DNA from 2 places in the Enterobacter sp. Li2LvB3 genome. Region 2 is predicted to be linked to the other one. Evidence: predicted binding sites of a transcription regulator. Region 2 holds the regulator's gene; the other holds the start of a gene.

Region 1 (7,497 bases), on a different contig from region 2:
CCTGCTGTCCAAGATCGCTCATCGGTGTATACGGCATCATTGCTTTCCAATTGAAACTGGCAAAAAAAGAGAAAATCCTGTGCTGCCCGCTTTTGGCGCGGTTCTAGCAAATTCGGGGTAAAGGTTCGGCGTGCGGCAGATCCAGCGTACGTTTAACGCCGTAAAGCCCGGTCAGGCGCACCCCTTTGCGCTCAACCACTTCGCCGATAATCGCGGCCTCTTTCCCTGAGGGATGAGCACGCAGCTGCGCCAGTACGGCTTCGGCGGCCTGGCGTTCCACCCCGATAACCAGCTTGCCTTCATTGGCAAAGTTTAGCGGGTCCAGCCCAAGCAGTTCACAAAGCCCCCGTACTGCAGGTTTGACCGGTAATCCGCGTTCGGTCAGTTCAATACCGCATCCGCTGCTTGCCGCGAATTCATGTACCACTGCATTAACGCCACCACGTGTGGCATCGCGCAGGGCTTTTACGCCCTGGCATGAACGCAGAGTCTGAATAAGCGGTGTCAGTACGGCGCAGTCGCTGCGTAACTCGCCATCCAGCCCCAATCCTTCACGCAGGTTGAGTATAGTCGCGCCGTGGCAGCCCAGCGTTCCGCTGACCAGCAACACGTCGCCGGGGGTCAGTTGCCCCGCACCCCAGTGAATATCGGCAGGAATTGCCCCCATCCCGGCGGTGTTGATAAACAGTTTGTCAGCCGCGCCGCGTTGTACCACTTTGGTGTCCCCGGTCACGATGGCGATCCCTGCTTCATGTGCAGTGGATGCCATGCTGGCGACAACGGCCTTCAGGGTGTCCATTGGCAGCCCTTCTTCAAGGATAAAGCCGCAGGAGAGATAGCGTGGAATTGCGCCGCTGACTGCCACATCGTTTGCTGTACCGCAGATGGCCAGCTTGCCGATATCACCGCCCGGGAAGAACAGTGGATCGATAACGTAGCTGTCGGTCGAAAACGCCAGCCTGTCGCCCTGAGCGGTGAGAGTAGAGAGATCAATGCGCGCCTGGTCTTCCTGTTCGGCCAGCCAGGGATTGTTAAAGGCGTCCATAAACAGCTGATTAATGAGCTGCTGCATGGCTTGTCCGCCGCTACCGTGCGCCATTTCTACCCTGTTCATACTTCACACTCCTGATTGCGATACTGATACCACGCAGCGCATGCGCCTTCTGATGAAACCATCAGTGCGCCAAATGCAGTTTGCGGGTTACAGGTGTTGCCAAATAACGGGCATTGATGTGGTTTGCATTTACCGGTGAGTACGTTGCCACAGCGGGCGCGGGGATCGTCATAAACCTGTTGCGGTTGCGGGTGGAAATGGGCTTCGGCGTCGAACGCACGGTATGCAGACGTCAGGCGCACACCTGATTCGGCAATCAATCCCAGGCCACGCCACTCGCTGTCGCCCTCCACACTGAAAACCTCAGCAATGGCTTTTTGGGCAAGCACATTCCCGGCATCCGGGACCACGCGGCGATACTGATTTTCCACTTTACTCAGGGCTGCTATTTTCTGCTCAACAAGCATGGTCACGCCTTGCAGTAGATCAAGAGGTTCGAAACCAGCGACCACTAAAGGACGATCAAAGTCGCTGGCGATGAAACCGTAAGCCCCGGTGCCGATGACCATACTGACGTGCCCTGGCGCCAGAAACGCGTCAATGCCGTTGCCCGGCTCTTCCAGCAGGCTGCGCAGGGTCGGGATAAGCGTAATATGCTGGCAAAAAAAGAAAAAGTTGCTGATGTTGCGCGCTTTGGCCTGCTGTAAGGTGATGGCCGTTGCTGGCATGGTGGTTTCAAAACCCAGGCCGAAAAAGACGACTTTCCGCGTAGGATTGTCGGCGGCCAGCGTTAAGGCATCTACCGGCGAGTAGACGATACGTACGTCCGCTCCCCGCGCTCTGGCCTGGAGCAACGAGCCATTTTTCCCCGGCACGCGCATGGCGTCACCAAAGGTACAGAAAATCACGTCAGGCTGGCTGGCAATCTCAATACAGCTGTCGATGCGTCCCATTGGCAGCACGCACACCGGGCAGCCCGGGCCGTGGATAAACTCGATGTTGTCCGGCAACAGCTGGTCGAGGCCAAATTTAAAGATGGCGTGGGTATGCCCGCCGCACACCTCCATGATGCGCAGCGGTTTTTCGGCGGTATAGCGCAGATGTTTTGCCCGCATTTTCAGGTGTTCAATAAGCTGCATCACCTGTTCGGGCGCTCGATATTCATCAACATAGCGCATGGTTATCGCTCCTCGCCGTACAGCAGCGCCCCGACATCAGGCTCCACATCAAACATGTTTTGCAGGGCATCCAGCGTGTCGCGCGCTTCTGCTTCGTTAATCACGCTCATGGCAAAGCCAACGTGTACCAGCACCCACTGGCCGATGCGGGGCGCACCGTTTTCATCCACACTGCCAACCAGCGTCAGATCGACATCGCGCAGCACGCCGCACACGTCTACTTTGGCCTGATTGCCGTCAATCGCATGGATTTGCCCCGGGACGCCTATGCACATCGTTCGCTCTCCAGCCAGTTCAGCCAGTTATCCATACCTTGCCCGCCGGTGGCAGACACCAGCAGGATTTCAATATCCGGGTTCACTTCACGGGCATACGCCAGACACTTATCGACGTCGAAATTCAGGTACGGCAGCAGGTCGACTTTGTTGAGGATCATCACCGATGCCGCCGCAAACATATGCGGGTATTTCAGCGGCTTGTCTTCCCCTTCGGTCACCGACAGCACGGCTACTTTATGCCGCTCGCCCAGATCAAAACTCGCCGGGCAGACCAGGTTACCCACGTTCTCAATAAACAGAATGCCGTTATCCGCTACGGGCAGACGCGGCGCGGCATCAGCAATCATCTGCGCATCAAGATGGCAACCCTTACCGGTATTCACCTGAATGGCTGGTGTGCCGGTTTCACGAATACGCGCAGCATCGTTTACCGTCTGCTGATCGCCTTCGATAACTGCGCAAGAAACGCGTCCGTTCAGGCGTTTGAGCGTTTCAGTTAGCAGTGTTGTTTTGCCAGAGCCCGGGCTGGAGACCAGGTTCAGCACCAGCAGTTTGCGGGCGGCAAAGCGGGCGCGATTACGCGCAGCCAACTGGTTATTTTTATCAAGCACGTTGATTTCGACGTCCAGCATCTGCCGCTGGCTGATGCCTGGCGCGTGCGTACCGGCTTCGCCGTGGCCGTAATGCAGGTCGCCGTCAGCGGATTGGGTTGGCGTAAATGCCAGGCCGGTAAAGACTCCTGATGGACGAGGCGCAGGAGAGAAGGGTGCGGAGCGAAACGCAGAGTGAGGACGATGCTCATCCCCTTCTATATAGAGGTTGCCTTCGGCACAACCGCAGGTACTACACATAATTATTCCCTCTCGATTTCGAGGCGTTGGATCTGCATTCCGTCATCGGCCACGATGCGAAGCCCGGTGCTCTGACACTGCGGGCAGCTTCGTACTTTCGACGACAGCAACGTGACGTACTGCTGGCACTGTTCGCACCAGCACTCCGCCTGCTGTTCTTCAATATGAAGCTGGCAGCCTTCCGCCAGCGTGTCGCGGCACACCAGCTCAAAGCAAAAGGTGAGGGCGCTGGTTTCGACGCAGGAAAACGCGCCGAGTTTCAGCCAGACACCGGTCACACGTTTTGCGTGGTGTTGTGCTGCCTGTTGTTCGATTAACTCCAGAGCCCGTTGGCAGAGGGTGATTTCGTGCATGACGCCTCCTCAATGAATTGCGCCTGTAATGCAATAACGATGCCATCTTGATTTTTGTTAAGGCGTGACGATGTCAACGCTGTCGAAATGACACGTCGACACTGCCGTTACAGCAGTGTGTTTTGTATTTAAAGCATTAAAAATCAATAAATTAAAAATTGGCATGGAATCTGCTTAATAGCCGCAATCTCCATTAACCGGATATCTGACATGACTATTTGGGAAATCAGCGAAAAAGCGGATTACATCGCACAGCGACATCAGCAGTTACAGGAGCAGTGGCATCTTTACTGCAATTCTCTGGTTCAGGGGATAACCCTGTCGAAAGCCCGGCTACACCATGCCATGAGCTGCGCGGCACAGGGCGATATGCGCTTTGTGTTGTTCGGGCACTTTACGATTTACGTCACCCTGGCAGACAGCTTCAACAGCCACACCATCGAGTATTACGTCGAGACAAAAGACGGGGATAAACAACGCATTGCTCAGGCGCAACTGATGACTGATGGCATGGTTGATGGCCACGTCAGCAACCGCGATCGCCAGCAGGTACTGGAACATTACCTGGAAAAAATTGCGCCGGTCTACAACGGCCTTTACACCGCGGTTGAGCACGATTTACCGGTCAACCTGCAACAGCTGATGAACGGAAACCCATCGGCAAACGTTGCCTGAGTATTGCGTGTCGAGAAGTGTCGATAAGACAGATTTTCGTCAAAAATGACCATCACCAGAGGATTACCCGGTGAACCGTTTTGTAATTGCCGACTCGACGGTCTGTATCGGCTGTCGAACCTGTGAAGCGGCGTGTTCGGAAACACACCGCCTGCACGGATTGCAGTCAATGCCGCGCCTGCGCGTCATGCGAAATGAAAAAGAGTCTGCGCCGCAGCTCTGCCACCACTGTGAGGATGCCCCGTGCGCGGGTGTCTGCCCTGTTAATGCCATCACCCGTGTTGATGGTGCGGTACAGCTCAATGAAAGCCTGTGCGTAAGCTGCAAGCTGTGCGGTATTGCCTGCCCGTTTGGCGCAATTGAGTTTTCCGGCAGCCGCCCGCTGCATATTCCGGCGAATGCCAATACCCCGAAAGCGCCGCCAGCGCCACCGGCTCCGGCACGCGTCAGTACGCTGCTGGACTGGGTTCCCGGCGTGCGAGCCGTCGCGGTGAAGTGCGATCTGTGCAGCTTTGATGAACAAGGCCCGGCCTGCGTGCGCACCTGCCCGACTAAAGCGCTCATTCTGGTCAACATTCGCGATATCGCCCGTACCAGCAAGCGCAAGCGCGAGCTGACGATCAACACCGATTTTGGCGATCTTTCGCTGCTTCAGGAACTTAACGAGGGGGCAAAATGAACGCGGTGACGATGATGAACAGCGCTGTGGCCTGGTTCGCCGCCGCGGCCGTTCTGGCGCTGATTTTTTCGTTCCATAAAACCCTGAGCGGCTGGATTGCCGGGATAGGTGGGGCGATAGGGAGCCTGATGACCCTGGCCGCGGGTGGGGTGGTTCTGCTCGGCGGGCAATCCGTTGAAGCCACCATTCCGGTGGTGCATCACGCGGTTCAGGTGACCCCGCTGAATGCCATCTGGCTGGTGACGTTTGGTTTGTGCGGGCTGTTTATCAGCCTGTTTAATATTGACTGGCACCGCCATCACAGCACCAAAGCGAACGGGTTGCTGGTGAATGTGCTGATGGCTGCGGCGCTCTGCACCGTGACCGCCAGCAACCTGGGTGCGCTGGTGGTGATGGCCGAAATCATGGCCCTGTGCGGCGTGTTCCTGACCGGGTGCAGTGCTTCCGGCAAGCTGTGGTTTGCGCTTGGGCGGCTCGGCACGCTGCTGCTGGCGTTAACCTGCTGGCTGGTGTGGCAACGCTACGGCACCCTGGATTTAGCCCTGCTGAACGAGCGGGCACAGCAGCTGCCGTTTGGCGCTGACATCTGGTTGTCGGGCGTGGTGGGCTTTGGCCTGCTGGCTGGGATCATCCCGCTGCACGGCTGGGTGCCACAGGCACATGCCAATGCCTCTGCTCCGGCGGCGGCACTGTTCTCCACCGTGGTGATGAAGGTTGGGCTGTTCGGCATTCTTACGCTGTCGCTTACGGGTGGGCAGCCGCCGCTCTGGTGGGGCGTGGTGTTGCTGCTGGCGGGTATGGTAACTGCATTTGTCGGCGGGCTGTACGCGCTGATGGAGCACAACATTCAGCGTTTGCTGGCGTATCACACCCTGGAGAATATCGGCATCATTCTGCTGGGGCTTGGCGCGGGTGTGACCGGGCTGGCGCTCAATCAACCTGCGCTGATTGCTGCCGGGTTTATCGGCGGCCTGTATCACCTCGTCAACCATAGCCTGTTTAAAAGCACGCTGTTCCTCGGCGCGGGTAGCGTCTGGTTCCGTACCGGCCATCGCGATATCGAAAAACTGGGCGGCATCGGCAAAAAGATGCCGGTTATCTCTCTTGCCATGTTGGTGGGGTTGATGGCGATGGCCGCGCTGCCGCCGCTGAACGGCTTTGCCGGTGAGTGGGTGATTTACCAGTCCTTCTTCGCGCTCGGTCAGAGTGATGCGTTTATTGCGCGTCTGCTCGGTCCGCTGCTGGCGGTGGGGCTGGCTATCACCGGCGCGCTGGCGGTGATGTGTATGGCGAAAGTCTATGGCGTGACCTTCCTCGGCGCACCGCGCACGAAAGAGGCGGAACAGGCCTGCTGCGCGCCGGTGCTGATGGCGGCAAGCGTTGTCGCACTGGCGCTGTGCTGCGTTATCGGCGGTGTGGCTGCGCCGTGGCTGCTGCCGATGCTGGGTAGCGCGATACCGCTGCCGCTCACGACGGCGCACACCACCGTTTCACAGCCGATGATTGCGCTGCTGCTGATTGCCGCGCCGTTGCTGCCATTCATTCTGATGCTGTTCTTCAAACGCGACCGTCTCTCTTCCCGCTCACGCGGTGCGGCGTGGGCCTGCGGCTATGAACATGAGCAATCAATGGTGATCACCGCCCACGGCTTTGCCATGCCGGTGAAAGAGAACTTCGCTGCCGTGCTGAAGCTGCGTCACTGGCTGAACCCAGTGGCCTGGGTCCCTGGCTGGCAGAGTGCTGCCGTGCCTGTGCTGTTCCGCCGTCTGGCGGTTATCGAGCTGGCGGTGCTGGTGGTGATTGTGATTTCACGAGGAGCCTGACATGAGTCTGTTACTGGCATTACTTCAGGCGCTGGTGTTATTCGCCATTGCGCCACTGCTTTCCGGGGTGAGCCGCGTGCTGCGCGCCCGGATGCATAACCGTCGCGGGCCGGGGGTCCTTCAGGAATACCGCGACCTGTTCAAATTATTCACCCGCCAGAGCGTTGCACCCGATGCCGCAGGTTGGGTGTTTCGCCTGACGCCGTTTGTGATGGTGGGCGTCATGCTGACCATCGCCACCGCGCTGCCGGTGGTTACCGTTGGCTCTCCGCTGCCGGTACTGGGCGATTTGATCACCCTTATCTATCTGTTTGCCATCGCGCGTTTCTTCTTTGCCATTGCGGGCCTGGACACCGGTAGCCCGTTCACCGGCATTGGCGCCAGCCGCGAGGCAATGCTGGGGGTGCTGGTTGAGCCGATCCTGCTGCTGGGATTGTGGGTTGCCGCGCAGGTGGCGGGTTCGACTCATATCAGTTTTATCACCGACACCGTCTACCACTGGCCTGTTGCACGTTCCATTCCGCTGGTTCTGGCGCTGTGCGCCTGCGCGTTCGCCACCTTTATTGAGATGGGCAAACTGCCGTTTGACCTTGCAGAAGCGGAGCA
Region 2 (7,497 bases):
ACGATGTTTACCACCGGTACAGCCAATCGCCACCGTCAGATAGCTACGATTGTTTGTTTCCAGCATAGGTAACCATAGCTCAAGGTAGCTGCGCGTCTGGTAGATAAAATTGTGAACTTCTGTGTGCCTGTCGAGGAACGCGGCCACGGGTTTATCAAGGCCGGTCATTGGACGCAGTTTTGGATCCCAGTGGGGGTTAGGCAGGAAGCGCACGTCGAAAACATAATCCGCATCGATAGGAATGCCGTGCTTAAAGCCGAAGGATTCGAACACCATTGTCAGTTCGCGCTCGCGTTTACCCAGCAAACGGGTTCGGAGCATTTCAGCCAGCTCGTGAACGGACATTTCAGATGTATCGACAATGAGGTCTGCACGAGAGCGCAATGGCTCCAGCAGGTCGCTCTCTTCGTCGATGGCGCTTTCCAGAGAGAGATTCTTACTGGAGAGCGGATGCAAACGGCGGGTATCGCTGTAACGACGGATCAGCGTGTTACGGTCAGCATCAAGGAACAGCAACTGAGGCGAAAACGAGTCAGGCAGGTTGCTCATCGCCTGTTCAAAGACTTCCGGTGATTCTGGCATGTTACGGACGTCGATACTGACGGCAGCAGACGTTTGTCGGTCCGCGAGCGTCCGGGCCAGGTCGGGCAGCAGCACAACCGGCAGGTTATCGACACAGTAAAAACCCATATCTTCAAGCGCGCGGAGGGCGACGGATTTCCCCGACCCTGAACGACCGCTGACGATCATCAGCACCATGTTCCGTTTCTCCTCAGGACAACAGATGTAAAGGACATCTCCCGGTTATGCATCATCCTGATTGCCTTCTGCTTCAGTGATAATTTGATATAACTCTTCATCACTTTGGGCTGAGCGCAGTCTACGGCAAATAGTTTTATCAGCCAGACGTTTAGCGACCAGCGAAAGCGTATGCAGATGGGTTTTGGTCTGGTCAGCAGGAACCAGCAGCGCGAAGAGGAGATCGACTGGCTGATTATCGATGGCGTCGAAGGCGATAGGCGTTTCGAGCTGCACAAATACACCGACGGCACGCAGGGTGTCTTCTTCCAGCTTACCATGCGGGATAGCAATGCCGTTGCCAATGCCAGTACTGCCCATTTTTTCGCGGGTCAGAATAGCTTCGAACACCACCTGTGACGGCAGGCCCAGCTGTTTTGCGGCCAGTTCACTGATGATTTCCAGCGCACGTTTTTTGCTCTGGCAGTGAACGCCACTACGGGTACATTCCTGGTTAAGGACATTGCTCAGTTGAAGAGCGGAATCGTTGTTCATCATAATTTCACCTAAGCGCTAACTGTACAAATGGCCTGTTGTGTTTCACAACAGGCCTTCCTGCACCCGTTAACTGCCCGGACAATTAGTGTTGTTTCAGTTTATCTTTATGTTTATTGAGCTGTCGCGCGAGCTTGTCAATCAAGCCGTCGATAGCAGCATACATGTCTTGCCCTTCCGCACTGGCATGGAGTTCACCCCCGTTCACGTGCAGGGTTGCATCCGAGATATGAGTCACTTTCTCCACTTTCAACACAATATAGACCTGGTTGATCCTTTCGAAATACTGTTCAAGTTTCGCGAACTTAGTGTTCACAAAATCACGTAAAGCATCAGTAATTTCGACGTTGTGTCCTGTGATGTTGAGCTGCATAGTGTCTTCCTTATCGGTTGTGTCAGACCAGTTGTTTACGCTGGTTAGACGGCGGAATGGATAAAGACTCTCGATACTTTGCAACAGTACGGCGTGCCACCATGATACCCTGATCGGACAGCATGGTGGTTAACTTACTGTCACTCAGTGGCTTCGCGGGATTCTCCGCGGCGATCAACTTCTTCACCAGTGCACGAATTGCCGTCGACGAGGCTTCGCCGCCGCCTTCGGTATTCACATGGCTGGAGAAGAAATACTTAAGCTCAAAAATACCGCGTGGACTGTGCAGATATTTCTGCGTTGTCACGCGGGAAATAGTTGATTCATGCATTTCGACGGCCTGGGCAATATCTGCCAGCACCATCGGTTTCATATACTCTTCGCCCTGCTCAAAGAACGCCTGCTGCTGCTCGACAATACAGCGGCTTACACGGAGCAGCGTATCATTTCTGCTCTCCAGACTTTTGATCAGCCATCGCGCTTCCTGAAGATTGCTACGAATATATTGATTGTCGGAGTCGTTGCGTGCGCTGGTGCACATGGAGGCGTACTGCTGGTTGATTTGCAGGCGAGGAATGCTGTCTGAATTCAATTCTACAACCCAGCGGTCGTTATGTTTTCTGACCAGCACATCCGGGATAACGTATTCGGGTTCGCTGGTCTGGATGGATTGGCCGGGGCGAGGATCGAGCGACTGGATAAGATTGACGGCTTCTTTCAACACCTCTTCTTTCAGGCGGGTGACGCGCATCAGTGTACGGAAGTCATGGTTTGCCAGCAGATCCAGATGATCGCTGATGATTAACCTGGCTTCTTCAATCCAGGGGGTCTCTTTGGCAAACTGAGAAAGCTGGATCAGCAAGCAGTCGCGCAGATCTTTCGCGGCCACGCCAACCGGGTCGAAGCGCTGAATACGCTTCAGAACCGCTTCAATTTCCTCGAGTTCGATCTCATCATCGCCGATGCTTTCAAGAATATCGTCCAGAGAAACGGTCAAATATCCGGTGTCATCAACGGCATCGACAATGGATGTCGCAATCGCACGATCGGTGTCAGAGAAGGGCGTTAACTCCACCTGCCACATAAGGTAATCCTGAAGCGACTGGGTAGTTTCGCCCTGATAGACCGGTAGCTCATCATCCTGGTAGTCCGCACGCGTCCCGGACGGGGTTCCTGCGGTGTAAATTTCATCCCAACTGGCATCCAAAGGCAGCTCGTCCGGCATCTCTTTTTGTTCGAGAGCATCAACGGTATCGAGCGTTTCGGTGTCCTGCGTTTGCTGAGTATCTACCTCGTCATGAAGATCGGTTTGCTCCAGCAACGGGTTGCTGTCCAGTGCTTGCTGGAGTTCCTGCTGAAGTTCTAACGTGGACAGTTGCAACAGGCGAATCGCTTGTTGTAGCTGTGGCGTCATCGCCAGTTGTTGGCTGAGCCTTAATTGCAAACCTTGCTTCATGTTCAGAGCATTTTTCTCCGGTGCGGCGTTACGTTACCTCTACCCTATCAGAGTCTGAAGTCTTCCCCAAGGTACACGCGCTTAACATGCTCATCTTCGAGGATCTGCGTCGGCGTACCATGGGCAATCAGATGGCCCTGGCTCACAATATAAGCGCGTTCACAAACGGCCAGCGTTTCACGGACGTTGTGGTCAGTGATCAGTACGCCAAGCCCGCTGTCACGCAGATGTTCAATAATACGTTTGATATCGATGACGGAAATAGGGTCAACGCCCGCGAAGGGTTCATCCAGCAGGATGAATTTCGGGTTTGCAGCCAGTGCGCGCGCAATCTCGACACGACGACGTTCACCGCCTGACAGTGCCTGGCCTAAGCTATCGCGCAGGTGTTCAATATGAAACTCTTCCATCAGTTCGTTAGCGCGATCCTGACGCTGCTCGCTCGACAGATCGTCGCGGATCTGCAAGACGGCCATCAGGTTATCGAAGACGCTTAAACGGCGGAAAATGGACGCTTCCTGAGGAAGATAGCCGATACCACGGCGCGCACGGGCGTGCAGCGGCAGAAGGCTGATATCTTCATCATCAATGACAATGTTGCCTGCATCACGCGGCACAATGCCCACCACCATGTAGAAGGTAGTGGTTTTACCCGCACCGTTAGGACCTAAAAGGCCAACAATTTCGCCGGAGTTGACGGACAGACTGACATCTTCCACGACGCGGCGGCCCTTATAGGCCTTAGCGAGATTTTTTGCAGTTAATGTTGCCATAACGAATTAGTTACTCTTCTTCTGTGCCGGGGCCTGGCTTTTGCCTTTATCTTGCAGCTGTGAAGGAACAAGCACGGTGGTAACGCGTTTGCCTTTCTCGCTGGAAGCCTGCATTTTTTGCTCTTTCACCAGATAGGTGATCTGGTCGCCGGTGATATTGCTGTCCAGCTGTTCCAGATAGGCGTTACCGGTCAGAATGACAAGATCCTTCGCCAGTTCATAGTGCATATGTGTGGCGTGGCCCTTCACCGGTTTACCGTTGTCCTGCATCTGGTAGAAGGTTGCCGGGTTGCCATAACCATCAATAATTTCTTTGCCTTGCTCGCCGCCCGGACGGGTAACGACCACTTTGTCGGCATTAATTTTGATGGTGCCCTGAGTCATGACGACGTTGCCGGTAAAGGTGACGACATTACCCTGCATATCGAGAGACTGAGTGTCAGATTCAATATGAATCGGCTGTTCGGTATCACCAGTCACAGCAAGTGCGGGAAGACTGGCTGCCAGCAGCGCGCTGGCGATAACAAAATTAAGGCTGAGTTTGTTTGTTTTGAATTTCATAAGAGGATCTAACCTTTTCAATCAGCTCGGCGTTTTTGCTGCGTAAGTTCCCGCGCATTCTCAGACCGCTGGAATTAAATGTTGTGCCATACAGTGTAACCAGATCTTGCGAAGTCACATCCTGGGTCACCAGGTTAATCTGGGCATTATCTGTTGTAATTTTACGCAGTTGAGAGTCAGCGGTCAGGGCGTTGACCTCAACATGACCATACAGATAAAGCATACGGTCATTTGTTAATTTTGCTCTGTCAGACTTAATCGACCACGTTGGCACTTTATCGGCATCAAATGTGGTCATTACCGGTTGGGTAAACCACGAGATACCATCATCTGAAAAATACTCAACATGCGTTGCAATCAGGCGATAGTTCAGCGCACCTTCTGGACTGTAAACCACCGTGTCACTGTGATCGCTTTTGTATGTTGGATCGCTATTGTTGAACACTTCCGGTTGTGTATCGTCACGGTCAGCGAGGTTTACGCCAATCAGTACCAGTGCGACAAGCGTTAGCAGAATGATAACCCAACGTCTGGTTTTACTCATATTGATTGCCCTTTGGCCTCTTCAAGCTTGCCCTGCGCCAGCAGAAGCAGATCGCAGACTTCACGTACGGCACCGCGACCGCCGTTGATATGGGTGACATAGTCAGCACGCGGTATCAACAGCGGATGGGCATCGGCTACCGCGATGCTCAGCCCCACTTCGGCCATCACCGGCCAGTCGATCAGATCGTCGCCAACATAGGCAACATGCTCAGGCGCGATGGACAGTTTCGCAAGCAAATCGTTGAATGCCAACATCTTGTCGGATTGTCCCTGATACAGATGGGTAATGCCCAACGTTTCGCAGCGGTCTTCTACAAGTTTAGCTTTTCGCCCGGTGATGATAGCAACTTCGATCCCGGATGTGAGCGCGCAGCGAATGCCATAACCGTCGCGAACATTGAATGCTTTTAGCTCTTCGCCATTATTGCCCATATAAATCAGGCCATCGGAGAGTACGCCATCAACATCCAGGATCAGCAGACGGATGTTTTCCGCCTTCGCCATCATGTCTGTACTTACTGGACCATAACAGGTTGCAAGGGATGCACCCGCATTACTCATTGTCTTATCCTTCATTACACTACGCCTGCGCGTAGAAGATCATGCATATGTACCACACCCAGCAGTTGGTCGCCATCGGCAACCATCACCGAGGTTATGTGGCGGGACTGCATCAGGTTCAGCACATCCACCGCCAGGGTGCCAGGACGAACGCGGATCCCTCCTGGTGTCATGACATCGGCGATACCTAACGTGCGGACATCCACGCCCATATCGAACACGCGGCGTAAGTCACCGTCAGTGAAAATCCCCTGAATCTTCATGAGATCGTCGCAAACAACCGTCATGCCGAGATTTTTGCGGGTAATTTCCAGTAACGCATCACGCAGTGAAGCGGCTTTACTTACATGCGGGATCTCATCGCCCGTGTGCATAATGTCGTTTACCCGGAGCAGCAACTTGCGCCCCAGCGCGCCGCCTGGATGAGAGAGCGCGAAATCTTCTGGCGTAAAACCACGAGCTTCGAGTAATGCCACCGCAAGCGCATCTCCCATGACCAGTGCGGCAGTGGTGCTGGACGTCGGGGCAAGACCCAATGGGCACGCTTCTTTTGGCACTTTGACGCACAGGTGAATATCTGCAGCGCGGGCCATGCTGCTTTCCGGGCGGCTGGTCATGCAAATCAGCGGCACGTGCAGCCTTTTCAACACTGGAATAAGCGCCAGGATCTCGTTCGATTCACCGGAATTCGACAGTGCAATGACCACATCCTGCGGCGTGACCATGCCCAGGTCGCCGTGTGCTGCTTCCCCAGGGTGAACAAAGAATGAAGAAGTCCCGGTACTGGCAAAAGTTGCGGCCATTTTGCGCCCAATATGACCAGACTTGCCCATTCCCATGACCACGACTTTGCCGGCACAGTAGAACATCTTCTCACATGCCAGACTAAAATCCTGATTAATGTACTGATCTAACTGCGCCAGACCTTCACGTTCAATCTCCAGAACGTCTTTGCCTGCTTTCTGAAAGTCAAAATCCGGCTGCAATTCTATTTGCGACATAATGCGTTTCCGTTTACCCAGAGAGAAGAGGCGAAAGCCAGTACAGCATCGCCATCCATACGATAAATCCACCTGTCAGTAGCGCGCCTGCGCCTTTACCAATCTGACGTTTCCGCCGCCAGCAGAGCAGGGCAAAAATAACACTGACCAGCAACATCACACCGTAATCGCGCGAAAATGCCAGCGGATTAAACGGCCCTGGCGATATCAATGCCGGTAAGCCGGTCACGATCGCGATATTGAAAATGTTAGAGCCGATAATATTGCCAATCGCGATATCATCCTCACCTTTACGCGCGCCGGCAATGGCGGTTGCCAGTTCCGGCAGGCTGGTACCGATAGCAATCACGGTCAGGCCGATGGTTAATTCGCTCATGGCGAAGGCGTTTGCCAGTACGGTGGCATTATCCACCACCATGCGGGTGGCCATTGGCATAATAATGAGCGCCACGCCAAGCCAAAGCAGCGCGACCGGTAACGTTCCTTCCCGCGGCAGCTCTGCTACCTGCTCACGAGTGAGGCTATCATTACCCTGTTTTTCGGCCTGGCGGGCGATTTTAACGATAAACAGCAGCCAAATTACCGCCAGCGCCAGTAAGAAAATGCCATCGCTATAGCTCAGCACCCCATCATAGAGCACATAGCCCGCCAACAGGCTTACGATTAACATTAGCGGCAATTCACGGCGCAGAACATCAGAATGCACGCGAAATGGGTGCAGCAATGCAGCCAGACCAAGAATCAGCAGGATATTGACGATGTTAGAACCTATGGCCGTGCCGATAGCGAGATTGATCTGGCCATGCAGCGATGCCGAGACGGACACGATAATTTCAGGAAGAGAAGTCCCGACGCTGACGACCGTCATCCCGATGATAATAGGCGGCACGCCAATTAGTCGGCACAATATTGATGCAGCGAATACCAAACGGT

What was found. Region 2 encodes sigma-54, which starts transcription at its own class of promoters, with help from an activator protein. Its sites were predicted from a motif close to GTTGGCACANNTTTCGCTNT; they were not measured.
Region 1: the regulator sigma-54 is predicted to act here: its motif matches at 3,742-3,761, upstream of hypA (hydrogenase maturation nickel metallochaperone HypA).

The regions. Positions count from the first base shown of each region.
Region 1 covers NZ_JBSICG010000007.1:9,697-17,193, forward strand. Annotated here, with positions in the region: gene flhA (formate hydrogenlyase transcriptional activator FlhA) at 1-37, opposite strand, end outside; gene hypE (hydrogenase expression/formation protein HypE) at 104-1,114, opposite strand; gene hypD (hydrogenase formation protein HypD) at 1,111-2,232, opposite strand; gene ACS603_RS07595 (HypC/HybG/HupF family hydrogenase formation chaperone) at 2,235-2,507, opposite strand; gene hypB (hydrogenase nickel incorporation protein HypB) at 2,498-3,361, opposite strand; gene hypA (hydrogenase maturation nickel metallochaperone HypA) at 3,364-3,714, opposite strand; gene hycA (formate hydrogenlyase regulator HycA) at 3,925-4,389, shown strand; gene ACS603_RS07615 (4Fe-4S dicluster domain-containing protein) at 4,460-5,068, shown strand; gene hycC (formate hydrogenlyase subunit 3) at 5,065-6,891, shown strand; gene ACS603_RS07625 (respiratory chain complex I subunit 1 family protein) at 6,893-7,497, shown strand, end outside.
Region 2 covers NZ_JBSICG010000010.1:13,588-21,084, forward strand. Annotated here, with positions in the region: gene rapZ (RNase adapter RapZ) at 1-759, opposite strand, end outside; gene ptsN (PTS IIA-like nitrogen regulatory protein PtsN) at 805-1,296, opposite strand; gene hpf (ribosome hibernation promoting factor) at 1,379-1,666, opposite strand; gene rpoN (RNA polymerase factor sigma-54) at 1,689-3,122, opposite strand; gene lptB (LPS export ABC transporter ATP-binding protein) at 3,170-3,895, opposite strand; gene lptA (lipopolysaccharide ABC transporter substrate-binding protein LptA) at 3,902-4,456, opposite strand; gene lptC (LPS export ABC transporter periplasmic protein LptC) at 4,425-5,000, opposite strand; gene kdsC (3-deoxy-manno-octulosonate-8-phosphatase KdsC) at 4,997-5,563, opposite strand; gene kdsD (arabinose-5-phosphate isomerase KdsD) at 5,578-6,564, opposite strand; gene ACS603_RS09985 (calcium/sodium antiporter) at 6,578-7,497, opposite strand, start outside.